DNA from 4 places in the Streptomyces sp. NBC_00286 genome. Region 2 is predicted to be linked to each of the others. Evidence: riboswitches for the same ligand, from Rfam matches in the RefSeq annotation. Region 2 holds a riboswitch; each other region holds the start of a gene.
What was found. A riboswitch is a leader RNA that binds a small molecule or an ion and turns the genes downstream of it on or off. The one in region 2 is predicted to bind cyclic di-AMP.
Positions count from the first base shown of each region.

Region 1: another riboswitch for cyclic di-AMP. It lies ahead of OHT21_RS11605 (M23 family metallopeptidase); the one in region 2 lies ahead of OHT21_RS40040 (C40 family peptidase).
Region 3: another riboswitch for cyclic di-AMP. It lies ahead of OHT21_RS25060 (M23 family metallopeptidase); the one in region 2 lies ahead of OHT21_RS40040 (C40 family peptidase).
Region 4: another riboswitch for cyclic di-AMP. It lies ahead of OHT21_RS17130 (C40 family peptidase); the one in region 2 lies ahead of OHT21_RS40040 (C40 family peptidase).

Region 1 is NZ_CP108054.1:2,563,091-2,570,160, reverse strand. It holds gene OHT21_RS11620 (DNA gyrase/topoisomerase IV subunit A) at 1-1,065, opposite strand, end outside; gene OHT21_RS11615 (M16 family metallopeptidase) at 1,308-2,645, shown strand; gene OHT21_RS11610 (M16 family metallopeptidase) at 2,642-4,033, shown strand; cyclic di-AMP (ydaO/yuaA leader) riboswitch at 4,247-4,404, shown strand; gene OHT21_RS11605 (M23 family metallopeptidase) at 4,418-5,206, shown strand; gene OHT21_RS11600 (GntR family transcriptional regulator) at 5,418-6,113, shown strand; gene OHT21_RS11595 (HPr family phosphocarrier protein) at 6,261-6,542, opposite strand; gene OHT21_RS11590 (bifunctional acetate--CoA ligase family protein/GNAT family N-acetyltransferase) at 6,711-7,070, shown strand, end outside.
Region 2 is NZ_CP108054.1:8,844,359-8,851,428, reverse strand. It holds gene OHT21_RS40050 (ATP-dependent Clp protease proteolytic subunit) at 1-517, shown strand, start outside; gene OHT21_RS40045 (hypothetical protein) at 525-836, shown strand; cyclic di-AMP (ydaO/yuaA leader) riboswitch at 1,177-1,375, shown strand; gene OHT21_RS40040 (C40 family peptidase) at 1,379-1,852, shown strand; gene OHT21_RS40035 (DUF6328 family protein) at 1,933-2,487, shown strand; gene OHT21_RS40030 (LysE family translocator) at 2,504-3,127, opposite strand; gene OHT21_RS40025 (LysR family transcriptional regulator) at 3,228-4,145, shown strand; gene OHT21_RS40020 (ATP-binding protein) at 4,192-4,635, opposite strand; gene OHT21_RS40015 (helix-turn-helix domain-containing protein) at 4,922-5,779, shown strand; gene OHT21_RS40010 (DUF397 domain-containing protein) at 5,789-6,016, shown strand; gene OHT21_RS40005 (8-amino-7-oxononanoate synthase) at 5,997-7,070, opposite strand, start outside.
Region 3 is NZ_CP108054.1:5,444,266-5,451,335, forward strand. It holds gene OHT21_RS25040 (MarR family winged helix-turn-helix transcriptional regulator) at 1-270, opposite strand, end outside; gene OHT21_RS25045 (dihydrofolate reductase family protein) at 339-1,484, shown strand; tRNA gene OHT21_RS25050 (tRNA-Met) at 1,565-1,638, shown strand; gene OHT21_RS25055 (PP2C family protein-serine/threonine phosphatase) at 1,712-2,911, shown strand; cyclic di-AMP (ydaO/yuaA leader) riboswitch at 3,195-3,351, shown strand; gene OHT21_RS25060 (M23 family metallopeptidase) at 3,362-4,375, shown strand; gene OHT21_RS25065 (PrsW family intramembrane metalloprotease) at 4,472-5,809, opposite strand; gene trmB (tRNA (guanosine(46)-N7)-methyltransferase TrmB) at 5,890-6,708, opposite strand.
Region 4 is NZ_CP108054.1:3,785,137-3,792,206, forward strand. It holds gene pcrA (DNA helicase PcrA) at 1-1,040, opposite strand, end outside; cyclic di-AMP (ydaO/yuaA leader) riboswitch at 1,325-1,495, shown strand; gene OHT21_RS17130 (C40 family peptidase) at 1,503-2,654, shown strand; gene OHT21_RS17135 (hypothetical protein) at 2,782-3,135, opposite strand; gene OHT21_RS17140 (C40 family peptidase) at 3,581-4,633, shown strand; gene OHT21_RS17145 (response regulator transcription factor) at 4,878-5,714, opposite strand; gene OHT21_RS17150 (ATP-binding protein) at 5,711-6,994, opposite strand.

The DNA.
Region 1 (7,070 bases), 6.3 Mb from region 2:
CGTGAGGGGCTGGCCGTCCACCAGCGCGACGTTGTTGATGCCGAAGGACTCCTCCATGGGCGTCAGCTTGTAGAGCTGCTCCAGGACGGCCTCCGGCACGAAGCCGTTCTTGATCTCGATGACCAGGCGCAGGCCGTGCGAGCGGTCGGTGAGGTCCTTGACGTCGGCGATGCCCTGCAGCTTCTTGGCGCCGACCAGGTCCTTGATCTTGGCGATCACCTTCTCCGGGCCCACGGTGAAGGGCAGCTCTGTGACGACGAGGCCCTTCCTGCGCGCCGTCACGTGCTCCACAGAGACCGTCGCGCGGATCTTGAAGCTGCCGCGGCCCGATTCGTACGCGTCCCTGATCCCGGAGAGGCCGACGATCCGCCCGCCCGTGGGCAGGTCGGGTCCCGGGATGTGCTTCATGAGGGTCTCGAGATCGGCGCCCGGGTGCCGGATCAGGTGCCGGGCGGCGGCGATCACCTCGCCGAGGTTGTGCGGCGGCATGTTCGTGGCCATTCCGACCGCGATGCCCTGCGCGCCGTTCACCAGCAGATTCGGATACGCGGCCGGGAGGACGCCCGGCTCCTGCTCCTGGCCGTCGTAGTTCGGTGAGAAGTCGACCGTGTTCTCGTCGATCGACTCCGTCATCAGGGAGGTCGCGTCGGCCATCCGGCACTCGGTGTACCGCATGGCGGCCGGCGGGTCGTCGTTGCCCAGCGAGCCGAAGTTGCCGTGGCCGTCCACCAGGGGCAGGCGCATCGAGAAGGGCTGGGCCAGGCGCACCAGGGCGTCGTAGATCGACGCGTCGCCGTGGGGGTGCAACTTACCCATGACCTCGCCGACGACGCGGGCGCATTTAACGTATCCGCGGTCGGGGCGCAGCCCCATCTCGTTCATCTGGTAGACGATGCGGCGGTGTACGGGCTTGAGGCCGTCGCGGGCGTCCGGCAGGGCCCTGGAGTAGATCACCGAGTACGCGTACTCGAGGAAGGAGCCCTGCATCTCGTCGACGACGTCGATGTCGAGGATGCGCTCCTCGAAGTCGTCTGGCGGCGGGGTCTTCGTGCTGCGGCGGGCCATCGCTGCTGCGACTCCTTCACAGTGTCTGCCGGGGCATGAACGGGATCTGACGAGCTCCATTGTGGACCGCCCCACTGACAACCCGGACCACGCCCCATGCACAGAGGTCCGGGAGGACACGCGCCCGCTCGCTCTCGGCGTAGCCGTTCCGGGAACTTCGCCAGCTGTCAGCGCGCTTGCATACAGTGGCATGACTAGCAGGAATTCAGCAGTTTTCCGCGATCGAAGGGACGTACATGCCCATGGGTCACACGGCCACCGTCGAGGCCGGCTCCGGCGGGCTGACAGCGACCGAGCACCGCCTGGCCAACGGCCTGCGCGTGGTGCTCTCCGAAGATCATCTGACCCCGGTCGCGGCGGTGTGCCTCTGGTACGACGTCGGCTCGCGCCACGAGGTCAAGGGCCTGACCGGACTTGCTCACCTCTTCGAGCACCTGATGTTCCAGGGCTCGGCCCAGGTGAAGGGCAACGGCCACTTCGAGTTCGTGCAGGGCGCGGGCGGTTCGCTCAACGGCACCACCAGTTTCGAGCGCACCAACTATTTCGAGACCATGCCCACGCACCAGCTGGAGCTCGCCCTCTGGCTGGAGGCCGACCGCATGGGCTCGTTGCTCGCCGCGCTCGACGACGAGTCGATGGAGAACCAGCGCGACGTCGTCAAGAACGAGCGCCGCCAGCGCTACGACAACGTCCCCTATGGCACCGCTTTCGAGAAGCTGACCGCCCTCGCGTACCCGGAGGGCCACCCGTACCACCACACCCCCATCGGGTCGATGGCCGACCTGGACGCGGCCACCCTGGAGGACGCCCGCGCGTTCTTCCGCACCTACTACGCGCCCAACAACGCCGTTCTGTCGATCGTCGGCGACATCGACCCGGAGGCGACGCTCGCCTGGGTCGAGAAGTACTTCGGCTCCATCCCCGGCCACGACGGCAAGCCCGCCCCGCGCGACGGCTCCCTGCCGGACATCATCGGCGAGCAGCTGCGCGAGGTCGTCGAGGAGGAGGTCCCGGCGCGCGCGCTGATGGCCGCCTACCGGCTCCCGGAGGACGGCACGCGCGCGTGCGACGCGGCCGACCTCGCCCTGACCGTCCTCGGCGGCGGTGAGTCCTCCCGCCTCTACAACCGGCTCGTACGCAGGGACCGTACGGCTGTGGCGGCCGGTTTCGGTCTGCTGCGCCTGGCCGGAGCGCCCTCCCTGGGCTGGCTCGACGTGAAGACCTCCGGAGACGTGGAGGTCCCCGTCATCGAGGCGGCCGTCGACGAGGAGCTCGCCCGGTTCGCCGAGGAGGGCCCCACGGCCGAGGAAATGGAGCGCGCCCAGGCCCAGTTGGAGCGCGAGTGGCTGGACCGGCTCGGTACGGTCGCCGGCCGCGCCGACGAACTGTGCCGGTACGCCGTGCTGTTCGGCGACCCGCAGCTCGCCCTGACCGCCGTACAGCGCGTGCTCGACGTCACGGCCGAGGAGGTCCAGGAGGCCGCCAAGGCCCGACTGCGCCCCGACAACCGTGCGGTGCTCGTGTACGAGCCGATCGCCACCGACGAGGAGACCGCCACCGACGAGGAGAGCGCCCAGTGACCGAGGCCACCGTGACCATGGACTTCCATCCCCAGCCCCAGGCCGGCGAGGCCAAGCCCTGGGCCTTCCCGGCGCCCGAGCGCGGTGCGCTCGACAACGGCCTGACGGTGCTGCGCTGCCACCGCCCCGGCCAGCAGGTCGTCGCCGTGGAGGTCCTCCTGAACGCACCGCTGGAGGCCGAGCCGCAGGGCCTGGACGGTGTCGCCACGATCATGGCGCGAGCGTTCTCCGAAGGCACCGACAAGCACTCCGCCGAGGAGTTTGCCGCCGAACTGGAGCGCTGCGGCGCCACGTTGGACTCGCACGCCGACCACCCGGGCGTACGGCTGAGCCTCGAGGTCCCGGTATCGCGGCTCCCGAAGGCGCTCGGTCTGCTCGCCGACGCCCTCAGGGCGCCCGCTTTCGAGGACAGCGAGGTCGAACGGCTCGTCCGTAACCGGCTCGACGAGATCCCGCACGAGACCGCCAACCCGGCCCGCCGCGCCGCCAAGGAGCTCTCCAAGCAGCTCTTCCCGGCGAGCTCGCGCATGTCGCGCCCGCGCCAGGGCACCGAGGAGACGGTCGCGGCCATCGACTCGGCGGCGGTACGCGCCTTCTACGAGAAGCATGTACGCCCCGCCACGGCCACCGCGGTCGTCGTGGGCGACCTCACCGGTGTCGACCTCGACGCGCTGCTCGGTGACACGCTCGGCGCCTGGACCGGCTCGCCGGCCGAGGCGCGTCCCGTGCCTCCGGTGACCGCCGACGACACCGGCCGCGTGGTCATCGTCGACCGCCCTGGAGCCGTCCAGACGCAGCTGCTCATCGGCCGCGTAGGCGCCGACCGGCACGACCGCGTCTGGCCCGCTCAGGTGCTCGGCACGTACTGCCTCGGCGGCACCCTCACCTCGCGTCTCGACCGCGTCCTGCGCGAGGAAAAGGGCTACACCTACGGTGTGCGGGCGTTCGGCCAGGTGCTGCGCTCCGCCCCGGACGGTACGGGCGTCGCGATGCTCGCCATCAGCGGCTCGGTGGACACGCCGAACACCGGCCCGGCGCTGGACGACCTCTGGAAGGTGCTGCGTACGCTCGCGGCCGAGGGGCTGACGGACGCCGAGCGCGATATCGCCGTACAGAACCTGGTGGGTGTGGCGCCGCTCAAGTACGAGACCGCGGCCGCCGTCGCCGGCACGCTCGCCGACCAGGTCGAGCAGCACCTGCCGGACGACTTCCAGGCGACCCTGTACCGCCAACTCGCCGCGACGGGCACCGTGGAGGCCACCGCGGCCGCCGTGAGCGCCTTCCCGGTGGACCGTCTGGTGACCGTCCTCGTCGGGGACGCCGCCCAGATCGAGGAGCCCGTCAAGGCCCTCGGAATCGGTGAAGTGAGCGTGGTCCCGGCCGAGTAGAGCCGCCGCACATCCCGGGGACCCTGGAGGCTGATGAGCCTCCAGGGTCCCTCTTTGTCCAAATTGATTGGATTGGTTGCGAGTTGGTATGGAGGTTGTGTGTCTGGCCTGTGGCGTGCGCTACAAAAGCCGTCATCCGTTTGTTATTTGAGAGATGACCCGCTTAGCGTCAGTCCGGCTGTCCGTCAGGCACTGCGCCGCACCCGCGGCACCGGACAGTCATCGCCGAGTCCCCGTACGGCGCGAGCCAGGGGAGCCGGGGACCCATCGCAGTCCCTGGGGTGAATCGGGCGCCCTCCTGGAGGGGGCCCGTAGGAGACCTTCCTGCTCCGAACCCGTCAGCTAACCCGGTAGGCGAGAAGGAAGGAAAGGACAAGCCACTTCATGGCGTTCACCCGCGCCACCGGGAAGCACCGTCGCCCGAGCCGTACGAAGCGCACGTCCTCGAGGACCGTTGGCGTAGCGACGCTCGCCACCACCGGTGTCATCGGCACTCTGGCCGCCCCGGCGTTCGCCGGCCCGTCCACTGCCAAGCAGACAGGGCTGACCCAGGCCGTCACCATGGGCGACTCGGTCGCCGACCAGATCGACGCCCAGGCCCACGCCCAACGCCAGGCAGCCGAGGAGGCCGCCGCCCGTCAGGCAGCAGAAGAGGCCGCCAAGAAGCGGGCCGCCGAGCAGAAGGCCCGCGCCGAGGCGAAGGCCAAGGCGGAGCGTGCGGCCGAGGAGCGCGCCGCCCGTGAGGCCGAGCGCAAGCGCCTGCTCAACTCCTTCGTCTCGCCGATCAGCGACTCGTACGTCTCGACCGGCTACAAGGCCGGCGGCTCCGTCTGGTCCTCCGGCAGTCACACCGGCGTCGACTTCCACGCCGCAAGTGGCACCACCGTCCGCGCCGTGGGCGCCGGCACCGTCGTCGAGGCCGGCTTCGAGGGCTCGTACGGCAACCAGGTCGTCATCAAGATGAACGACGGCACGTACACGCAGTACGCCCACATGTCGTCCCTCTCCGTCTCCGTCGGCCAGAGCGTCACCCCGGGCCAGCAGATAGGCCTCTCCGGGGCGACCGGCAACGTCACCGGAGCGCATCTGCACTTCGAGGCGCGTACGTCCCAGGAGTACGGCTCGGACATGGACCCCGTCGCCTACCTCCGCTCGCACGGCGTGAACGTCTGACGACTCACCGCACCCTTCCCGAAGGCCCCGGCTCACCGAGCCGGGGCTTTCGTGCGTCTTGACCGGACGTCTGCCTGTTCTGCGCGACTATGTGTCCAAAAAAACGCCATGGATTCCGGCCCGCCATCGGAATTTCCCGCACTCTGCAATAGAGTCACCGAACGAGCGTCAATCGACCGCGTTTCGCGGGGATTAAGGCGGAGGTCCGGTCATGCGTATTCCCGCGCACTCGGTATGCACGGCGATCCGTGACGACATCGTGGCGGGTGTCTACGAACGCGGCAGCCGGCTCACCGAGGAACTCCTCGCGCGTCGCTACGGCGTCTCGCGGGTCCCCGTGCGGGAGGCGCTGCGCACGCTGGAGGCGGAGGGCTTCGTCGTCACCCGCAGGCACGCGGGCGCGTGCGTCGCGGAACCCACCGAGCAGGAGGCCGCCGACCTGCTGGAGATGCGCATGCTCCTGGAGCCGCTGGGCGCCGCGCGCGCCGCACAGCGGCGTACGGAGGCGCACCTCAAGGTGCTGCGAGGCCTCGTCAGGCTGGGCCAGGAGCGGGCCAGGAAGGGCCAGGGCGAGGATCTGCGCTCCCTGGGCGGCTGGTTCCACGAGACGCTCGCGCAGGCCTCCGGCAGCCCCGCGCTGACCTCGATGCTCACCCAGCTGCGACACAAGATCGCCTGGATGTACGCGGTCGAGGCGCCGGCCCATCCCGCCGAGTCCTGGTCGGAGCACGGCGGCATCGTGGACGCCGTCGCGCGCGGCGACAGCGAGCGGGCCCGGGCGATCACGGCCTTGCACACCGAGCGGGCGACGGCCGCGCACCGGCTGCGCTTTCCCGGGCACGGTGATCGCGTGGAGCGTGTGAGGACTTCGCAACACCCCGTAAACACGGCGAGCCTGCGGCATTAACAGTGGCGCCGTATACAAAGGGGGAGTAATTCGCGGGGGATTATTTCTGCTGCCCGCAACCTGGAATTGCAAAGGGCCCGCCCGGTATTTCGGGCGAGCCCTTTTGGTGCGTGTGCGGGACGGCGTCTTTTGAACGCGACCCTTGAGTCACACGGTTTCGGGCAGTTCCTCAAGCCCCTCCGAAACCAGCTTGGCCAAGCGGTCGAGCGCGGCGTCCGCTCCCTCGGCGTCGGAGGCCAGGACGATCTCCTCGCCGCCCTTGGCGCCCAGGCCGAGCACCGCGAGCATGGATGCGGCGTTGACGGGGTTGCCGTCCGCCTTGGAGATCGTCACAGGGACGCCGGCGGCTGTGGCCGCACGGACGAAGATGGAGGCGGGGCGGGCGTGGAGGCCCTCGGCCCAGCCGACGTTGACGCGGCGCTCAGCCATGTGATGCTGCCCTTCAGGTGTGCTCAGGTTGTCTAGACCACTATTCCATACGTGAAGCGTCCCCTGGCGGGCGCCGGCCCGGCAGAGGCCACGAGCCCATGCGGGGGCCCGAGTCGGGCCCCGGACTGCCTCGCGCCATTGTCGGACACGAGCCGTACTCTGGGGCCCATGCAGACCTCGTCGGATCGGCACGAGTATCCCGCCCACTGGGAGGCCGACGTCGTGCTGCGCGACGGCGGCACCGCGCGCATCCGGCCGATCACGGCCGACGACGCCGACCGCCTGGTCAGCTTCTACGAGCAGGTGTCCGACGAGTCGAAGTACTACCGCTTCTTCGCGCCGTACCCGCGCCTGTCCGCCAAGGATGTCCACCGCTTCACGCACCACGACTTTGTGGACCGGGTGGGACTCGCGGCCACGGTCGGCGGCGAGTTCATCGCCACCGTACGCTACGACCGCATCGACGCCGAGGGGCTGCCCGCCTCGTCTCCCGCCGACGAGGCCGAGGTCGCCTTCCTCGTGCAGGAC
Region 2 (7,070 bases):
GCCGATCGACGACACGTCGGCGAACGACGTGATGGCGCAGTTCATGCACCTCGAGTACCAGTCGCCGGACCGGGACATCTCGCTGTACATCAACTCCCCCGGTGGCGTGTTCAGCGCGATGACCGCGATCTACGACACGATGCGCTTCGTCAGCTGCGAGGTGGAGACCGTCTGCCTGGGGCAGGCCGGGGCCGCCGCCGCGGTACTGCTCGCGGCCGGCGCGCCGGGGAAGCGTTCCGCGCTGCCGGACGCACGCGTGCTGATCCACCAGCCGGCGCTGCCCGAGCCGGTGCAGGGCCAGACGTCCGATCTGGCCATCCAGGCCGAGGAGTTGATGCGTACGCGCAGGATGCTTGAGGAGATGCTCGCTCGGCACACAGGTCAGAGCCAGGAGCGGGTCAGCGCGGACATCGAGCGGGACAAGATCCTTGAGGCACCGCAGGCGCTGGAGTACGGGCTGATCGACCGCATCATTCCGAGCCGTAAGACCTCGCTCGCCACACCCGGCTCGAGGTGAACGCCGGATGCTTCCACCCGAGTTGCCCCCGTTGCCGGCGCTGACCCGGGCGGAGGGCGAACTGGTCGACCGTTATCTGGAGGTGCTCGATCTCCTCGGCCGGATCAATCCCGCGCACCGCGGCGACACCTATGGCGGGCTGCGCGCGGCCCAGGCACTGGTCGCCAAGGCCACCGCGCTGCGCGATGCGCTGGCCCTGATGCACCAGCGCGGCGAGCACGAGTTGCACGCGCCGACCCTGACGCGGGCGCTCAGGGTCCTCGACGGTGAACGACGGGCGGCCCGCGTCGCCTTGCCGCCGGGATCCCCCGACAGCTGACGCACCCGCAGCAACGGCCGAGGGCTCCACAAGGCGACTGACGGGGCGTCCAGGCAAGGCCTGAAACGGACCAAATGACGTACCCCTGAAAGGAGTAGACGGAGCTACGTTTACGGGCCCCCACAACTTGCGCAGTACGCCTGGACCCGCGCCGGAATCAGACATTCCGGTGCTGGTACGAGGGTCCCCGACCCCTCGACGCTCCTCCGAAAACAGGCCTGCCCACCCGAACGGGTGAGTGGTGAGTAAGCCCACAAACCCCCGTTTCCGTTCGGCTTTTCCGACATTCGTGCTGCAAGATCCCTTCCGACGACAAGCCCCCGCCGCAGCGGCGGGGCGGTCCGGGCGGACGCCGAATCCTGCCGCCGCCCGGATGACGGGTCGACAGGAAGTGGATCGGCAGGAGTGGAGGACCCAAGCACGACGGGCCGCCGGAGAGTTCCGAGTGGTCCTTGGGGTGAAGCCGCACACCGCGGCCGGGCAACTTCGCCAGCCCGAATCCGACAGGTCATCCTTCACAGGCGGCTGACGAAGGGTTGCGCATGTCTGCGCTCAATCGTGTCCCGTCGCTGTTGACCAGGGCAGGTACCGCCTCAGCTCTCACCGTCGCCGTAGTAGGCGGCAGCGTTGTGGCCCCCGGTATCGCATCTGACGCCGAAGCAATCACCCCAGCGAAAAAGGCACTTCAGGTAGCGGCCTCCAAGAAGGGCGCCCCGTACAAGTGGGGAGCCGAGGGGCCCAGGCGCTTCGACTGCTCCGGACTCACCCTCTACGCGTTCAAGAAGGCGGGGAAGAAGCTGCCCCGCACGGCCGCGCAGCAGTACAACAAGACGCGCCACATCTCGGCTTCGAACCGTAAGCAGGGAGACCTCGTGTTCTTCCACTCGGGCCGGAACGTGTACCACGTCGGCGTCTACGCCGGTAAGGGCCGGATCTGGCACGCCCCGAAGACCGGGGAAGTGGTGAAGCTGCAGAAGATCTGGACGAAGAGCGTCTGGTACGGCCGGGTCAGGTGACGCACGTGGGGGTGGCGGCGTTTCCCGCCGCCACCCCCACGGGGCGGTGATTCGGGCGGCTGACGGGTTACTCATTCCTCATGGCCCACCAACCGCCCAGCGAGCGAGATCCCGACGAGCGACGTCCGGGCGACGAGCTTCCGTCCGCCGTACGCCCCACAGAGCGGCGCGAGACGCCGCTCGAGCGCGCCGACCGCAACTTCATCGAACTGCTCCAGGAGTTGAGGGTCACCCAGACGGGCGTACAGATCCTCTTCGCGTTCCTGCTGAGCCTGGCGTTCACCCCGCGCTTCCCGGACCTCGACTCGGTGCAGCGCGCCACGTACATCACGACCCTGCTGCTCGCCGTGCTGTCCTCCATGCTCCTCACGGCACCGGCCGCCCTGCACCGTCGGCTGTTCCAGCAGGGCGCCAAGCCGCAGATCGTGGCGGTCTCCTCGCACCTCGCCCAGATCGGGATGGGCGTACTGGCCTTCGCGCTCACCGGCTCGGTCCTGCTGGTCGTGGACGTGGTGGCGGGCCGCCTGGAAGGGATCCTGGCGGGCGCGGCCACCCTCGTGGTCTGCCTCGGCCTGTGGGGACTCGTACCGCTCCTGATGAAACGCGCCGGCGGCAGGAACCCGGACGATTCCTGAGCCCTGCTTGCGAGGCTCAGGCCAGCACCGCTTCGAGAACGAGCCCCAGTCCCAGCACCGTGAGGGCCGTTCCGGTGACGGCCTCGATGGCCCGGGCGGTACGCGGCCTGCGCAGCCACCGGCCGAGCCGGTCCACGAGCAGCGCGACCACCGGGAACCACACCAGGGCGAGCGCGACCACGATCAGCGCGAGGATCAGCGTCCGGGGCATCGCGGGACTTCCGGCCGGTACGAACTGCGGCAGCAGACTGAGGAAGGTGAGCGTCGCCTTCGGGTTGAGGGCATTGGTGACGAATCCCTGCCTCAGGGCTCCGGCCCCGGACACGACCGGCGCATCCTCGGCCCCCGGCGCACGCCTCTCGCGCACCGACTGCAGCGTCCGTACGCCGAGATAGAGGACGTAGGCACCGCCCAGCAGTTGGAGCGCGCGGAACAGCGGGGGCACGGCGGTGAGCACCGCGGCCACCCCGGCGACGGCGAGCGCCGTGTGGACGAGCAACGCCGCCGCGATGCCCAGCGCGCAGGCGATACCGGCCCGGCGGGAGACCAGGGCGTTGCGGACCACGACGGTGAAGTCGGCGCCGGGCATGGCGACCAGGCCTGCGGCGATCCCGGTGAAGGCGATGAGTTGTCCGTCCATGAGCACCACAGTGCCCGCTCCAAGCCTTCAGCAGGTATGTGCAATATCCTAGGTGAACCTTAAGCAGTGCTTTAGCCAGCCCCGAAGCGAGGAGCCTCGTATGTACGACCCGACGCGGCTCGCGGCGCTGGTGGCGGTCGCCGAGGCCGGTTCGATCACCCGGGCCGCCGAGCGCCTCGGCTACACGACACCCGCGCTCTCTCAGCAGCTGGCCAAGCTGGAGCGGGAGGCGGGCACGGCGCTTCTCGTACGACACCACCGCGGCGCCCGCTTGACCGGCGCGGGCGAACTCCTCGCGGCCCGGGCGCGCCGGGTGCTGGACGAGATGGACCGGGCGCGTCATGAACTGGCGCGCCTGGCCGGGCTGTCCGGCGGCACCCTGCGCCTCGGCACCTTCCAGACCGCCGGGATCCACCTGCTGCCGCCGGTACTGAGCGCGTTCCGCAGGGCCTATCCCGATGTGGAGCTGACCGTGGCGGACTACGAGCCGCAGGCCGGTATCGCCGCGGTGGCCGCGGGCGAGGTGGACCTGGCGCTGACGCACGCCTACCAGCCCGCCGAGCCGGTGCCGCTGCCCGCGGCCGTGTCCGCTGAGCCGGTCCTGGTCGAGGAGTTGGTGCTGGTGACCGCTCCCGGGCACGCCCTGACCAGCGGCTCGTCCCGGCTGCCGCTCACCGAGCTGGCCGGCCAGCAGTTGATCAGCATGGCCCCGGACCACCCGGCTCGGCAGGGCGTGGAGGCCGTGCTCGCCCAGGCGCGCACAGCCTCTTCGGTCCTCGTCGCCACTCCCGGCTACGCCCTGGTCTGCGCCCTCGTCAGCGCCGGCCTCGGCATCGCGGTGGTCCCGGAGATGGTCGCCAGAACCGCCGCCACCCCGGTGAGCATGCGCCTCCTGGAACCAGGTGACCTGCGCAGGACGATCTCGGTGGCCTACCGCACCGACGAGCAGGCCCCCGCGGCCGACGCCTTCCGCGCGCTGCTGCGCGGCGCCTTCGGCCGCGCGTCCCAGCCGAGTTGACGGCCGCGCGCCCCGCAGCCGACCCCTCCGCGGCTCCCCCAGCCCCTCAGTCGGCAGGAACCGGCTGAACCGGAGTCGTCCACGGCAGCATGATCGACACCGTTTTGCCGCCCTCACGGGTGGGCCGGACCGTCACCTTGCCCCCGCACTCGGCGGTGAGGAAGCGGATGATGACCAGGCCTCTGCCGTTGTCCTGCTGGACGGCTGCCGGGAGTCTTTTCGGGAAGCGTGGATGGCTGTCGGTCACGCCGATGCGCAGCTGCTCGTCACGGTCAAGCTCGAGGTCCACCGTGAAGGTCGGTGACTGGCCGAAGGTGTGCTGCACGGCGTTGGTGGCGAGTTCGGAGACGATGAGACGGACGGTGTCGGCGGCTTCCGTGTCCGACGGAAGGCCCCATTCGGCAAGGACGTTGACGACATAGGTACGAGCGGCGGAGACCGAGGCGGGATCGCTCGGCAGAGTGACGGAGGCTTCCAGGTGGTCTGCCATGGCGAGGTCGTCCCTTTCCCACGGGACCGGAGTCCGACACGGAGCGGCGGTTCGAGTACGGTCCCGGACTGGTGCTGCGCGCCAGACTGCCACTACCCGGCCGGTCTCGGTGCCGATCCCCCAAGATATGCATATATCTGTCCCTCGAAGCGGTGAACTCTCCGACGACCGACCGTATTTGGGTGGCGCTCAGGGTGGTCATTCGGACGGGTGACCGGGTCGTCTTCTCCCGTCGTCATGGCGCCCGACGCTATAGCGTCGGCGCGACGGTCGGAAGGAGACGGCCATGCAACACGGTCCCGCGGTACGCCGCCGAAAGCTCGGCGCCCAACTGCGCGCCCTGCGCACCCGTGCAGGTCTCACGAGCGGTGAGGCCGCCCGGCGCGTCGGCTGGCACCAGTCGAAGGTGAGCAGGATCGAGACCGGCCACAGCGGGGTCAAAGCCGCGGACCTACGGCGCCTCCTCGACGCGTACGACGTCCGGGACCCGAAGCTTCTGGAGTTCCTCGTCGTGCTCGCGGGCGCCGAGGGCGACGACCGGCACCGCTGGTGGAACGCCTACCGAGGGCTGCTGCCGCCCACGTACCGCGACTTCATCAGCCTGGAGTCGCAGGCCAGCGCGATGCGCACCCTGGAGAACTCCGTGGTCCCCGGCCTGTTGCAGACACCCGAGTACGCCCGCGAGGTGACGCGGGCCGCCCTCGACGGGCTGCCGGACGGCAAGGTTGACGCACTGGTGGAAGTGCGTCTCGCCCGCCAGGAGGTGCTGCGCTCGGACACTCCGCTGCGACTGAGCGCGGTCCTGGACGAGGGAGTGCTGCGGCGGTCGGTCGGCGGACCGGGCGTGATGGCACGGCAGTTGAGGCGTCTACGGGACGCCGCCCGGCTGCCTCACGTGCGGATTCAGGTACTGCCGTTCGGAGTTGGGGCCCATGTCGGGGTGACCGGGCCTTTCGTTATCTTTTCATTTTCGACTACTTCTGATCTGGATGTGGTTGTTCTCGACCACTTGACGAGTAGCCTCTATCTCGAAAGGGAAGAGGACCTTCAGGCCTATACCGAGGCCTTCAACTCCCTTCAGATCCACGCCCTTTCGCCCGAGGACTCGTTGGATTTCATCGCCGGTCTGGCTGACGGCGAGTAAGGAGGCACCATGTCCACCACCCTGCCTCGGTCCGTACCTTCCAGTACTCAACTGCACGGTGTGCGGTGGCAGCGCAGCAGCCGCAGCACGGGAATGAACAACTGCGTCGAGACGGCCCGTCCGGCCTCCGGCCCATGGGCCGGCCTTCACGCGGTGCGCGACTCGAAGAACACATCGGGCCCCGCCCTGCTCTTCGCCCCCTCGGCCTGGGAGGGCTTTATCGACGCGCTGCGCTGATCACCCGTACGGCATGGTCGAGTTGCCCGTCGGTGAGATCCGCGCGGGCGGTGAGCCGCAGCCGTGAGATGCCGTCCGGCACCGACGGGGGACGGAAGCAGCCGACGGCCAGTCCCGCCTCGCGGCAGTCCGCAGCCCAGCGCACGGCCCGCTCCGGCGAGGATGCGCGCACGGAGACGACGGCGGCGTCCGGCCGTACGGCTTCGAGGCCTTCGGCGGTCAGGCGTGAGTGCAGGGTCTTGGCCACGGCACGCGCCCGTGCCGCTCGTTCCGGTTGCCGGCGCAGCAGGCGCAGGGCCGCGAGGGCGGCCCCCGCGGCGGCCGGGGCCAGTCCGGTGTCGAAGATGAAGGTGCGGGCCGCGTTGACCAGGTGGTCGATCACGTGGGCCGGGCCGAGGACGGCGCCGCCCTGGCTGCCGAACGACTTCGACAGCGTGACGGTGGTGACGACATCGGCCGCGCCCGCGAGCCCGGCCGCGTACGGCGCGCCCCGGCCGCCTTCGCCGAGCACGCCGAGCCCGTGCGCGTCGTCGACGACCAGACCCGCGCCGAACTCCCGGCAGGCACCCGCAAGTTCGGCGAGCGGAGCCGCGTCGCCGTCCACCGAGAAGACCGTGTCGGACACGACGACGGCGGGTCCGGCGTGCGTGCCCAGCACCTTGCGTACAGCGTCCGGGTCGGCATGCGCGACGACTTGCGTGGTGCCGCGCGCGAGACGGCAACCGTCGATCAGCGAGGCGTGGTTGCCCGCGTCCGACACGACGAGCGAGCCGTGCGGCGCCAGTGCGGTGACGGCGGCGAGGTTCGCGGCATAACCCGAGGAGAAGACGAGCGCAGACTCGAAGCCGCAGAACTCGGCCAGCTCACGCTCGAGTTCGGCGTGCAGCTCCGTGGAGCCGGTGACGAGCCGGGAGCCAGTGGCGCCGCCGCCCCACACCTTCGCGGCGTGCGAGGCGGCCGCGGTGATCTCGGGGTGCCGGGCCAGGCCCAGATAGTCGTTGCTCGCGAGATCGAGCAGCGGGGAGTCGGCGGGGCGTGGGCGCAGGGTGCGGAC
Region 3 (7,070 bases), 3.4 Mb from region 2:
GTCTTCGCGGCGTACGAGACCGTCCTTCTCCAGGCGGGTCACGGCGTACGTCAGCCGGCTGCGGGTGATCTTCAACGCCTGGGCGAGATCCGTCATCCGCAGAGTGCGCTGCGGAGTCTCGGAGAGGGCGGACAGGATCGTGTAGTACAGGTGCGGCATACCGGCCTCCTGTTGGAGCTGCCGGTCGAGCGCGTCCTCCAGGAGGTAGGAGGCGGCGATGTACGCGCGCCAGGCGCGTTGCTCCTCGGGGGTGAGCCAGCGGGTCGTCATGCCACCATTGTAGGTACTGTTTAAAAATTGAACCACCATCGGTCCAGTGCGAGCGGAGAGTACGCCCCATGCCCCACCCCTACGTCCTGTTGTCCGCGGCCGTCTCCCTCGACGGCTACCTGGACGACACCGGCCCCGAACGGCTGCGGCTCTCCGGCCCGGCCGACTTCGACCGGGTCGACGAGGTGCGGGCCCACTCCGACGCGATCCTGGTCGGCGCGGGCACCCTGCGCGCCGACAACCCCCGCCTCCTGGTCAACTCCGCCGAACGGCGCGCGGCCAGGGTCGCGGACGGCCGCCCGGAGTACCCGCTGAAGGTCACCGTCAGCGGCCGCGGAGACCTGGACCCGGCCCTCAACTTCTGGTCCACGGGCGGCGAGAAGGTCGTGTACACGACGGACCAGGGCGCCACGAAAGCCAACGCGGCCCTCCGCGGCCTCGGCGTCGACGTCGTCCCCGTAGGCCCGGAGCTCGACTGGCCGGCCGTACTCGAGCATCTTCACGACGTACGAGGCGTACGGCGGCTCATGGTCGAAGGCGGCGGGCGCGTGCATACGCAGCTGCTCCAGGAGGGCCTCGCGGACGAGCTGCAGCTCGCGCTCGCGCCCCTCCTCGTCGGGCAGCCGGACGCGCCCCGGATGTTCGGACCCGGCGGCTACCCGGGCGGGGTCCGCAACCGCATGCGGCTCGTGGAAACCCGGCCGGTGGGCGATGTGGTGCTCATGCGCTACGTGCCCACGGCGCCCGGCGCGGGCGGGCTGGCCTCCGCCGCCGACCGGCACTGGCTGGAGGTCGCCTGCGAGCTCGCCGCCCAGTGCCCGCCCTCACGGACCGCGTTCAGCGTCGGCGCGGTCGTCGTCGCGGCGGACGGTACGGAACTGGCCCGCGGGTACTCCCGCGAGTCCGACGAGGTCTCGCACGCCGAGGAGGCCGCGCTCGCGAAGCTCGACCCGGCCGACCCGCGCCTGCCCACCGCCACCGTCTACAGCAGCCTGGAACCCTGCGCCCGCCGCGCCTCCCGGCCCGCCCCCTGCGCCCGGCTGATCCTCGACGCGGGAGTACGCCGCGTGGTCACCGCCTGGCGCGAGCCGGACACGTTCGTCCGGTCCGCCGACGGCAGCGGACTGCTGGCCGCCGAGGGCGCCGAGGTCGTCGTACTCCCGGAATACGCGGAACGGGCCGCCGAGCCCAACCGCCATCTGCTCGGCCAGTGACCGGGAGGGATCGGTTGAGGGCAGGCGGCGAAAACCCGTGTGCAGAGCGTCCCGCGGATGGCGTACACTGGTCCTACCGACGCGGGGTGGAGCAGCTCGGTAGCTCGCTGGGCTCATAACCCAGAGGTCGCAGGTTCAAATCCTGTCCCCGCTACTGAACACTCAGGGCCGGAACCTACGGGTTCCGGCCCTGAGTGCTTTCCGGGGTTCCCGCCGGTCCTGTCCCGATGGCTACGCTCACCCACTCGGCCCGCACAGGTCGCCCCCCGACCACCCGCCGGGAACCCTGGACGGAGCGCGGTGACGCGGTGAAGGGCAGGAGACCAGTGGCGGGGCCCGGAGAAGTGGAGACTGGCGGACGGAGCGTCGCGTACCTCCGCACCCTCGTCCAGGCCCTCCCGGTGCTGCTGATCATCGCGGGGGTCTGCTACGACCTCCTCACCCCTCCTCCCTTCACCGCGGTGCCCTTCTTCACGGTCGCTCCGCTCATCGCCGCGCCCCTCTCCACCTTCGCCAACACGCTGCGCACCGGAGTCGTGTCCGTCGCCGCCCTCTCCCTGCTGCACATCAGGGGCGACTTCGACGCGGGCGCCGCCACCGAGGTGGCCACCGCGGCCGCCGTCGCCGTGCTGGCGCTCGCCATCAACCGCCTCGTACGCCGCAGTGACCAACGTCTCGCCTCTGCCCGCGAGATCGCGGAGGCGGCCCAGCGCGCCGTACTGCCCGAACCGGCCGAACGGATCGGCGGGCTCGACATCGCGGCGCGGTACGAGGCGGCTCAGGCGGACGCGTTCATCGGGGGCGATCTGTACGCCGTGCAGGACACCCCGCACGGCGTACGGCTCATCGTCGGCGACGTACGCGGGAAGGGCATGGGCGCGGTGGCGGCCGTGGCCGTGCTCATCGGGGCCTTCCGGGAGGCCGCCGAGCAGGAGGCGACCCTGGAGGCGGTGGCGCAGCGGCTGGAGCGGGCGTTGGTGCGCGAGGCCGCCCGGCGCGGCGGCCTCGAGGCGTTCGAGGGCTTCACCACCGCCGTACTGGCCGAGATCCCGCACGCCGACGCCGTCGTACGCCTCGTCCACCGCGGCCACCCGGGACCGCTCCTGCTCTACGGCGACGGCTCGCTGGACACGCTGAAGGACGAGGACCCCGCACTGCCGCTCGGGATGGGCGAGTTGGGCCCGTGGCCCGACCGGGCGCAGGAGGTCCCGTTCCCCGGCGGAGCCACCCTGCTCTTCTACACGGACGGGGTGACCGAGGCCCGGGACCGGCACGGCGTCTTCTTCGACCCGGCGGACAGACTCGCGGGCCGGACCTTCCACGGACCCCGGGCGCTGCTCGCCACGCTCGTGGAGGAAGTCGTACGGCACACGGGAGTCGGCGGCGCGACGGACGACATGGCGCTGCTGGCGGTCCGGAGACCGTGAGGCCGACGCGTGAGGCGGACGCGTGATGCCGGAGGCGGCCTCGTATCACCTTCCGTAGTCGGACGAACCCACTCCGCATAACAACTGAAACATTGTCAACAGCAGTCACAGCAGTGAATTGGAGCTGAGTCACGATCAACTCGCCCGATTCATCCCACTGATGACCTGAAAGTCCAGGCCAAGACTGCCAACGAATCTCCAGAACAGCTTGGAATCCAGGGCCTGCCTCTATTAACGTTCGATAACGCAGCGCGGTCGTCCCAGCCGACACAAGAGTCGGCTCCGTGCGCACGCGCCGAATCCTGCAAAGGAACCGGGGAACCACCAACTTGGGGTGAATCGGGCGTCGTTCCCGGTGGAGACACCGTGAGCAACGCACGTAGGAGACCTTCCTGCTCCGAACCCGTCAGCTAACCCGGTAGGCGGAAGGAAGGAAAGGAGTGCGCCTACGTGGCGTCCAACCGGCCTGCCCCCCAGACTTCGTTCGCGCCGAATGAGGAACCTGACACATTCGGCTACGGCAAACGCCAGGACGAGGAGACCTGGGAGGAGTGGAACCCCTCTGAGGATTCCCTCAAGCCCGTACGCGGCAGGCACCGCGTCGGCAAGCAGCGCGGCGGAGGCCTCGCACGCAGCTCCACGGTTCTGGGCGTCGGCGTCATCGCCGCCGTCAGCGCGGGCGGCATGGCCAGCGCGAACACCGGCAAGCCGCCGGTCTCGATCACTCTGCCCGACCTTCCGCTGATCTCGGGCGACACCGACGAAGAGCCCGGTTCCACGACTCCGCTCACCCACGCCGGTCTGAGCGCCGCGGACGCCGAGCAGGGCAACTCCGACGCCGGCGAGGCCCTTCGCGCCCGCATCATCCTCCAGGCCGAGCGCCAGCAGGACCAGGTCGACCAGGAGGCCAGGCAGGCCGCGGCGACCGCAGCCGCGAAGAAGGCCGCCGAGCAGGCCGCCAAGGAGCGCCAAGAGGCCAAGGCCAAGGCCGAAGCCGCCAAGGAGAAGGCGGCGGAGGAGGCCCGGCAGAAGGCTGAGGCGGAGCGCCTCGCCGAGCTCGCCAAGAGCTTCGCGCTGCCGACGTCCTCGTACACCATCACCTCGACCTTCGGGCAGTCCGGCGCGCTGTGGTCCTCCGGCACCCACACCGGCCTGGACTTCGCCGCTCCCTCGGGTACGCCGCTCAAGGCCGTCCACAGCGGCACCATCACCGAGGCCGGCTGGAACGGTTCGTACGGCTACCTCACGAAGCTCAAGCTCGACGACGGCACGGAGGTCTGGTACGCCCACCAGTCCTCGATCAGCGTCAGCGTCGGCCAGAAGGTCAGCACGGGCGAGGTCATCGGCCGCGTCGGCGCGACCGGCAATGTCACCGGGGCGCACCTCCACATGGAGGTCAAGACGGCGGGCGGCGACGGGATCGACCCGATGGCCTGGCTGCGGAGCAAGGGGCTCAACCCGTAAGTCCCGCAAGGTCTTTGACGCCATCCGCTTTCGGACGAGAAGCGGGTGGCGTCTTGGTTTTCGCTTGGTTTCGCCTGGTTCCGGGCTAGCTCCGGGCTAGTTCCGGTAGGGGTTGTACGCCGGGTAGGGCGACCCTTGGCCGTACGAGTTCCCGTAGGTGTTCCCGTACGTCGGCCACGGCGGCGGCGCCGGAGGAGGAGCCGTGGCCCGGGCCGCGTACGCCAGTGCGGGGCGGGCCAGCTCGCGGCGGGCCCAGAGCTCGTGGAGCAACTCCCGTTCCCGTACGACGAAATCGGTGCCCGCGCGGCCGCGGCGCCCCCGGTGGCGGAGGAACGCGAGAGAGGTCGCGTACGCCTCGTACTCCGCGACCGCCCGCCCCGCAGGCCGCCCTCCGTGATGCGTGGCCCACTCGCGGGCCAGCTTCCGCGCCTTCATCGAGCCGAGCACGAACGGCTCGGGAACCGTCAGCCAGCCCGCCATCGCGTACGCGGGCAGTTCGGTGCGGATCGTGCCGAGTTCGCGCTGCCGGGTCCAGATGGCCAGCCAGGTCAGCAGGCCGAACGCGGGCACCATGAACGCCGCGTACACCGCGAAGAAGCCGTACGTGCCGAAGGTCGACGAGCCGTTCCAGAGAGCATGCATGCCCATCGCCAGCAGCAGGCCCGTGAAGGGCAGCAGTACGCGTCGTATGTGCTGGCGGTCCGCGGAGAGCGCCGCGATGCCGAAGCCGATGCCGGTGAGCACGGTGAACAGCGGATGCGCGAAGGGCGACATGATCACGCGTACGAAGAAGGTGGCGGCGGTGACGGAGGCGATGCCGCCGTCACCGCTGCTCAGCTGGTCGGTGCCGAAGGCGGTGCCGAGGTAGAGGATGTTCTCGGTGAACGCGAAGCCGGTCGCGGTGACTCCGGCGATCACCACGCCGTCGACGATCCCGGTGAAGTCCCGTCTGCGGAACAGGAACACGAGTAAGACGGCGGCGGCCTTCGCGGTCTCCTCCACGACGGGTGCTATGACGGTCGCGCCGATCGTGTCGGCGCTGGAGGGGTCCGCGGTGGCGGTGGCTATCCAACGCGTGGCGAAACTGTTCGCCACGATCGCTATCAGCGCCGCCGCGCAGGCCCCCCAGGCGAACGCGAACGTCAGGTTCCGCCAGGGCCCCGGTTCGACCCGGTCCAGCCAGCGGAACGCGGCGATCAGCAGCGGGACGGGCAGTACGGCGAGGCCGAGGCCCACCAAAAAGCCCTCGGTACCGGTCTGTTCGCGGACCAGGGCCAGGATGACCAGACCGGAGAGGGCGAGCAGGGTGATCAGCGCGCCGTAACGCACCCACCTGCGGCGCCACCAGTGTGTATGCCGCCGGGTGCCTCCGGCGGGGGTGCCGGGGGGTGGGGGGTACGGCGGGTACGCCGGGTACGGGGGACTGGTGGACACAACATCGACCCTAACCAGGGAGAGGGTGGGCTCGCGACGGTACGTTTGCGCCCCGCTGGGTTCGCTGGGTTCGGGATGGCTTATGGGGTGCTGCGTCGGGCGTCGTGTCGGGTGCTGTGCGGCACGCGGTGGAACAGCAGGTCGTGCACCACATGGCCCTTGTCCAGGCCCTGGCTCTCGAAACGGGTCAGCGGGCGGAAGTCCGGGCGGGGCGCGTAGCCGCCGTCCGGCTGGGAGTTCTCGAAGTCCGGGTGCGCGCTGAGGACTTCGAGCATCACCTCGGCGTACGGCTCCCAGTCCGTGGCACAGTGCAGCAGCGCACCGGGCTTGAGGCGGGACGCGGCGAGTGTGAGGAATGCCGGCTGGATCAGGCGGCGCTTGTGGTGGCGCTTCTTGGGCCAGGGGTCCGGGAAGTAGACGCGCAGCCCGCTGAGGGAGTCCGGCTGGAGCATCTCCCTGAGCAGGATGATCGCGTCGCCGTTGGCGACCCGGATGTTGGACAGACCCTTCCGGTCCGCGAGATTGAGCAGGTTGCCCTGGCCAGGGGTGTGCACATCGACGGCGAGGATGTTGGTCTCGGGATCCTCGGCGGCCATCTGCGCGGTGGCCTCGCCCATCCCGAACCCGATCTCCAGCACGACGGGCTTGTCGTTCCCGAACAGATCGCTCAGATCGATCTTCCGCCGCCCATCGATATCCAGCCCCCACTTGGGCCACAGCCGCTGCAAGGCGTCCGCCTGCCCATGGGTGACCCGGCTCCGGCGCGGCTGGAAGCTACGGATCCGGCGCTCGAAGTGGGAGCCGGCCGGGTCGGCGCGGGGCCCGTCGGGGAAGCGGGGTTCGCCTTTGGCACGGGGGCGGGAGGGGCGCGGCTCTTCGGTGTTTTGACGCTCAGACACAGTGCGTTTGATTGTACGAGTGCCTCCGGCGGTTGGGTTCGTTGTCGGCTGACGGCGCCGTTGTGGCTGGTCGCGCCCACGCGGGGTGCCTCCGGCGGTTGGGCGGCTGCGGGTGCGTTGTGGTTGCTCGCGCCCGCGCGGCGGAGCCGCATATGTCACAGTCTCGCGCCGTTTGGGTGGGTGGTGGGTGCGGGGCCGCGTCGGGGGTGTCCGTCCTCGGACCGGCGCGCGTTGCTGTCGGCTGGTAGGGGGTGCCGGTGTTGGCGCGCCGGCCGCTGCGGGCGCACACCCCCGCCCCGTCCCCTTGCCGCCGTGGGCGGCTGCGGGGCCGTGGGGGTGCGGGCTCCCTCCGGGCGGCCTTT
Region 4 (7,070 bases), 5.1 Mb from region 2:
TCGAACTGGAGGATGTTGCGGATGGTCGCGCCCCTGAAGGCGTAGATGGACTGGTCGGCGTCACCGACGACACACAGCTCGGCGGGCGGCACGTCGTGCTCGCTCGGGGGTACGTCCACGGGGTGCTCGGAGGTGCCGACGAGTTCCCGTACGAGGGCGTACTGGGCGTGGTTGGTGTCCTGGTACTCGTCCACCAGTACGTGGCGGAATCGGCGGCGGTAGTGCTCGGCGACGTCCGGGAAGGCCCGCAGGAGGTTGACCGTCGTCATGATCAGGTCGTCGAAGTCGAGGGCGTTCGCCTCGCGCAGCCGCGACTGGTACATCGCGTAGGCCTGGGCGAGGGTCTTCTCGAAGCCGTCACTCGCCTGTGCCGCGAAGTCCTCCTCGTCGATCAGCTCGTTCTTGAGGTTCGAGATCTTGGCGCTGAACGACTTGGGCGGGAAGCGCTTCGGGTCGAGGTCCAGGTCGCGGCAGACCAGGGCCATGAGGCGCTTGCTGTCGGCGGCGTCGTAGATCGAGAACGAGGAGGTGAAGCCGAGCTTCTTCGACTCCCGCCGCAGGATCCGTACGCAGGCGCTGTGGAAGGTCATCACCCACATCGCGTTCGCCCGCGGTCCGACGAGGTGCTCGACGCGCTCCTTCATCTCGCCCGCGGCCTTGTTGGTGAAGGTGATGGCGAGAATCTGGCCGGGATGCACCTTGCGCTCGCCGAGCAGGTACGCAATCCGGTGTGTGAGTACTCGGGTCTTGCCGGAGCCGGCGCCGGCCACGATGAGCAGGGGGGAGCCGGAGTGCACGACCGCCGCGCGCTGGTTGTCGTTCAGCCCCTCCAGGAGCGCGGCCGCGTCCACGTGGGGACGGGGGGCGCCATCGCGGTAGTAGGCCTCCCGGTCCGGCGGCACGTCGAACTTCCCGCCGAACAGATCGTCCGGAACCTGCTCCGGTACGTGATCGTCCTCGGGCGGTGGCGGGGGCTCTTCCTCGTGGTCCCGCGAGGGTTTGAGGTCCGCCAGGAAGCTGTCATCAAAGAGGCTGCTCATCGCTCTCCGAGTCTAGGCTCCCCCACTGACAGCTCGCCGCCGCCCTGAAAAGCTGTCCGGGAAAACCCTGAGAACTCCGCTCGTACGAGGCTGCCGGGAGCCCGCCCGGATTTCCCTCACCCTCCAGGACCGTCCCGTCACGGTCGGCGACGGATCATGACGCCTGAGGCTAAGGTCACGAAAACGTATCGGACAATTCGCACATCAACCTTCACAGGAGCCACACGAGTTGGTTAGCTTTCGCAGTGGGCCGCTCGACCCCCACCGGCGAACGTCGCCGGGCCGTGCGGCTCCCGCCGAGTCCGGTACGCCCTTGTGGCCACCCGGAGCCGGGGACCCACCGACCTTGGGGTGAATCGGTCCAACTCCCTTAGGGACAAGGACCGTAGGGCAAACCTTCCGAAGCACACGCCCGAACCCGACAGCTAACTCGGTAGGCGGAGCACGGAAGGAGTCGCCTTCGTGGCGCCACACCGCAAAGCGCGGTCGTCCAGTCCCAAGGGCATACGGACCCCTGCCCTCGCCACCGCCGCTCTCACCTCGGTGGCCCTCCTGTCGCAGACCGCGAACGCCTCGCCCTCCGCGGAGCCGAAGCCCAGCCTCGACGAAGTACAGAAGAAGGTCGACGACCTCTACGCGCAGGCGGAGACGGCGACCGAGAAGTACAACGGCGCCAAGGAGAAGACCAGCAAGCAGCGCAAGAAGGTCGACAACCTCCTTGACGACGTCGCTTCCCGCACGCAGAAGCTCAACGAGGCGCGCGAGGAACTCGGTACGTTCGCCACCGCGCAGTACCGCACGGGCACCGCCGCCCCTGACACCGCCGCCATGCTGCTCGCGGACAACCCGCAGGACTACTTCGACCAGAACCAGCTGATGGACCGGCTGACCAGCCGCCAGCAGCAGGCCGTCGACGACTACGCGACGCAGCAGTCCCAGATGGCGGAGAAGCGTCAGGAGGCCTCCGAGAGCCTTCAGGGGCTCACCCAGACCGAGAACACCCTGAAGTCGTCCAAGGCGACGGTTCAGCGGAAGCTCGCCGAGGCGCGCCAGTTGCTCTCGCAGCTGACCGCCGAGGAGAAGGCCCGGCTCGCGGCGATCGAGCGGGAGCAGCGCGAGGAGGCCCAGCGCAAGGCGGAGGAACTGGCGCGGCAGCAGGCCGCGGAGGAGCAGCGCCGCCAACAGCAGCAGGCCCAGCCGGCTCCCGCGCCTTCCACCGGCGCGGGGACCTCGGCCGGCACGGGCACTTCCGCGGGCGCCTCGACCGCCAAGGGGGAGAAGGCGCTCGCCTTCGCCCGTTCCCAGACCGGCAAGCCGTACGTCTGGGGCGCCTCAGGACCGGACTCCTACGACTGCTCAGGCCTCACCCAGGCCGCCTGGAAGGCCGCCGGCGTCACCCTCCCGCGCACCACGTGGGACCAGGTCAAGACCGGCACCCAGGTCTCGGTCGCCAGCGCCCAGCCCGGGGACCTCGTCTTCTTCTACGACGACATCAGCCACGTCGGCCTCTACCTCGGCGACGGCATGATGATCCACGCCCCGAAGCCCGGTGCGTACGTCCGCGAGGAGTCGATCTACTACATGCCGGTCCACAGCGTGGTCCGTCCGGCGTGACGCACGCGCGCGTGGACCCCATTTCGGGGTGCACGCGCGCGTGAGCTGTTTTTGGGGTTTTGGCGCTCTTCATGAGGCCGTTTTTTCGAGGCTCTCCATGAGGCCGTTTTCGCGGCTCTTCGGGCCGTCAGGTCCAGAGCACAGCGATGAAGACGTTCGCGGTGGTCAGCCCGCCGACCAGCCCGAACGAGCCCTTGTCCACCTTCTCCTCGTCCCGCTTCACATACACGAGGCCCAGGATCACGATCAGCAGCGCCAGCTTGACGCCGATCTTGATGTTGTTGACCGTCTGGTCGTCGGCCTGGTTGAGGCCGACGAGGATCACGCCCGTGACGAGCATGGTGAACGCGCCGTGGAGCATCGCGGGGCCGAAGCGGGCCGTGCCCTCGCCCATCGCCTTCATCTGGGTGAGAAAGCCGCCGAGGAGTGCGGCGATGCCGATGATGTGCAGGGCGACGAAGAGATGGATGAGTACGTCCATGAGGCCGGAGCCTAACCGGGGGCTCGCATACGGCCTCACACTGCCCCCGGCCCCTGGGGGCGCCGTACGGGCTCTGACGGGCCCTGACGGACGCTGACGGACGCTGACGGACGCTGACGGGCCCCACATAGCACCGCCGCGCCGCTCGGACCTCTACGACCCCGGCATCGGTCAACACCCCGCGTCAACTTGACGACTCCAGGCCGGAATTACGGTCACATACGGTCACCATGCGGCGCAGTGCCGACAGTTCCGTACATGCCGTTACCAGGCGCGCACGCTCAGGTTTAGCGTCCTTCCCCAGGTGACCGGCTCCCCACCCGCCGTCCGGACCAGGGGCGGCAGCCGGACATCACCGCCGAGAAGATCCGGCGGCGGTCCGCTCCCCCTGTGCGGGCCGCCGCCGGACGCGTGACCGGCCCGTTCGGGAAGGAAGTGTGTCCAGGTGGCAGCGCACCGCAAGCCAAGACAGCGCTCGCTCAGTGGCAATACGGCCCGTACCGCCTTCACGATCGCCCTGGCGGGCGCGGCGAGCGCAACCTCATTCGACGGGGCGGGTTACGCCGAGCCGCGGCTGACGCCGGAGCAGGTGCGGGCGAAGGTCGACAAGTTGTACCAGGAGGCGGAGGTCGCCACCGAGAAGTACAACGGGGCGAAGGAGAAGGCCGACAAGGCGGAGGCCCGGGTGGACTCCCTCCAGGACGAGGCCGCCCGCCGGACGGAGCGGCTCAACTCCGAGCGGGATGCACTGGGTTCAGTGGCTGCCGCGCAGTATCGGGATGGGGGCATCGACCCGGCGCTGCGGCTCTTCCTCTCCTCGCAGCCCGATCAGTACTTGGACGAGGCCGCGTTCGCCGAGCGCGCCGGCAGTCGGCAGGCCTCGACCGTTTCGCGCGTACGGGGCCAGCTGCGGGAGATCGAGCAGTTGCGCGGGGCCGCCCATGTCGAGCTGGCCTCGCTCAAGTCCCAGCAGGCGGCGCAGAACCGGCACAAGAAGACGGTGACCGGGAAGCTCGGCGAGGCTCGGCGGCTTCTGTCCCGGCTGACGGACGAACAGCGTGCGCGGATCGGCACGGACGACGCCGCCACGGCTCGCGCCTCGCGCTCCTCCGACTCGCCGGATCCGGGCTCGGCTGTTGGGGCTCCCAACTCGCGGGCTGCGGCTGCCGTCTCGTACGCGTACGAGAAGCTCGGCAGCCCGTATGTGTGGGGGGCCACCGGGCCCGATGCCTTTGACTGCTCGGGGCTCATGCAGGCCGCGTATCGCTCTGCGGGGATTTCGCTGCCTCGGACGACTTATGACCAGATCGAGGCTGGGGAGCGGGTTTCGCGTGGCGATCTCCGGCCTGGGGACCTGGTGTTCTTCTACTCGAGCATCAGTCATGTGGGGCTTTATGTGGGCAACGGGCAGATGATCCATGCGCCCAATCCTTCGGCGCCGGTGCGGGTCGCTTCGCTTGATGAGATGCCGTTTGCGGGCGCCGCGCGGGTGGTGTGAGGTTGTTTCGTCGCCCCCGCCGCCCCTTCCCGTCCCATCCCTGGGGCTGTGCCCCAGGCCCCCGCCAGGGGTGGTGGGTGACACTGCGTGTCGCGGCTGCGGGTTCGTTGTGGCTGGTCGCGCAGTTCCCCGCGCCCCTAAAGGGGCGCCACCAACCTGCCCTCGACTGACGGCGACGAATACCTCTCCTTCACCCTCGTGACGTCCGCAAGAACTAATCGCAACCGCCGTACGACCGGGCGGGTCAGACCAGTCGTCGTGCCGTCGCCCACCGGGTCAGCTCGTGGCGGTTGGACAGTTGGAGCTTTCTGAGGACCGCTGAAACATGGGACTCCACCGTCTTCACCGAGATGAACAGTTGCTTGGCGATCTCCTTGTACGCGTACCCGCGGGCGATGAGGCGGAGAACCTCGCGCTCGCGTTGGGTGAGGCGGTCGAGGTCCTCGTCGACGGGCGGGGCGTCCGTGGAGGCGAAGGCGTCGAGGACGAATCCGGCCAGGCGCGGGGAGAACACCGCGTCGCCGTCCTGGACGCGGAAGACGGAGTTGACGAGGTCCGTGCCGGTGATCGTCTTCGTCACATAGCCTCGCGCGCCGCCCCGGATGACGCCGATGACGTCCTCGGCGGCGTCGGAGACGGACAGCGCGAGGAACCGTACGGGCTGCTCGGCATCCGCCATCAACGGAGCGCAGCGGCGCAGGACTTCGACCCCGCCGCCGCCCGGAAGGTGCACGTCGAGGAGGACGACCTCGGGCCGGGTCGACGTGATGACCGAGACGGCCTGGTCGACGTCGGCGGCCTCCCCGACCACCTCGACACCTGTCCGCTCGGTCTGCCCGATCTCCGCCTGGACCCCTGTACGGAACATGCGGTGATCGTCGACGAGAACCACTCGGACTCGCCGACCGGGCCCGGCGTCCGCCGAATCGGGCGTGGCCGTCGAGTCGTTGGGCTCGGCGGCGGCCTGCGGCGCGTCGGCTGCGGCCGCGCCGATGCCCGCGGCAGGGCCGTCGGCCGCGCCCGCGCCGGTCGCGCCACCGCCCGGCTCGACCGTCCCGGCCGGCTCGTTCGCGTCGCTCATGTCTCCGCCCTCTCCATCTCCAGCTCGACCTCCGTGCCGCCGTCCGGTACGGCGCGCAGCCGGGCCGTGCCGCCGTTGCGCTCCATGCGGCCGATGATCGATTCTCTGACGCCCATGCGGTCGGCGGGTATCGCATCCAGGTCGAAGCCGGGGCCGCGGTCCCTGACGGACACGAAAACCGTCCTGCCCTCGACCTCGGCGTAGACCTGCACCGCGCCGCCCTCGCCACCGTACTTGGCCGCGTTCACCATCGCTTCCCTCGAGGCCTGCATCTGGGCCCCGATTCTTTCGTCGAGCGGGCAGTCGCCGACGACCACGACCTCTATGGGGACGCCGTGCTTGTCCTCCACCTCCGCCGCGCTGCGCCTGACCGCCTCGGCGAGGGTGTCCGGCTCGTCGGCCTCGTCCTTGCCGGTGCCCTCCGGTTTGTAGAGCCAGTTACGCAGGTCGCGCTCCTGAGCGCGGGCGAGGCGGCGGACCTCGCCCGCGTTCTCCGCGTTCCGCTGTATCAACGTCAGGGTGTGCAGCACCGAGTCGTGGACGTGGGCGGCCACCTCCGCCCGCTCCTGGGCACGGATACGCATCAGCCGCTCCTCGGAGAGGTCCTGGGTCATGCGTACGAGATAGGGGCCGGCGAGCAGCGCTATGCCGACGAGGACCGCGAGCGCCGCCTGCAACACCGAACCGAGGTGGGCGGCCGAGCCCTGGAGAACGAATATCCCGGAGACTCCCACGGTGACCAGCAGGACTCCGGCCGCGGAGCGGGCCAGCGTCAGCGTGCGCCGATGGCGGCCGACCTCCACCCAGCGGGCCCGCCGCGCATTGTCCGCCTGGCGCCAGACCAGGGCCACGCCCGCGCCGACGAGGACGACGGGCCAGAGATACAGCTTGGCCCCGCCGCTCAGGTCCACATTGCCGACGAAGATCATGGCGATGACGACCATCGCGAGCAGCGCGACGATCTGGCCCTTGTCGGGCTTGCGGGCGACGAGTCTGCGGCGCCCGTCGGTGGAGGTCTCGGTGACCAGGGCCGGAGGCCGTCCGGTGTCCACGCCTCCGACGCCGAGCGGCACGAAGAACCAGAACGCGGCATACAACAAGGCCCCGAGGCCCTCGGCCATGAACAGTCCGACGAAGACCAGCCGCACCCAGACCACAGGCAGCCCGAGATGCCCGGCGAGCCCCCGCGCCACGCCACCGAGCCAGCGTCCGTCGCTGCTGCGGTAGAGCTTGCGCGGCGGCCGCGGGTCCTCGACGGGCACAGCTGCGACTTCCGGCATGTCATCGATATTCACACGCGAGGCGGGCCAGGACATCAGGGTCGACCCCCGAGACTCCCCTGATCTTCGAAGCACC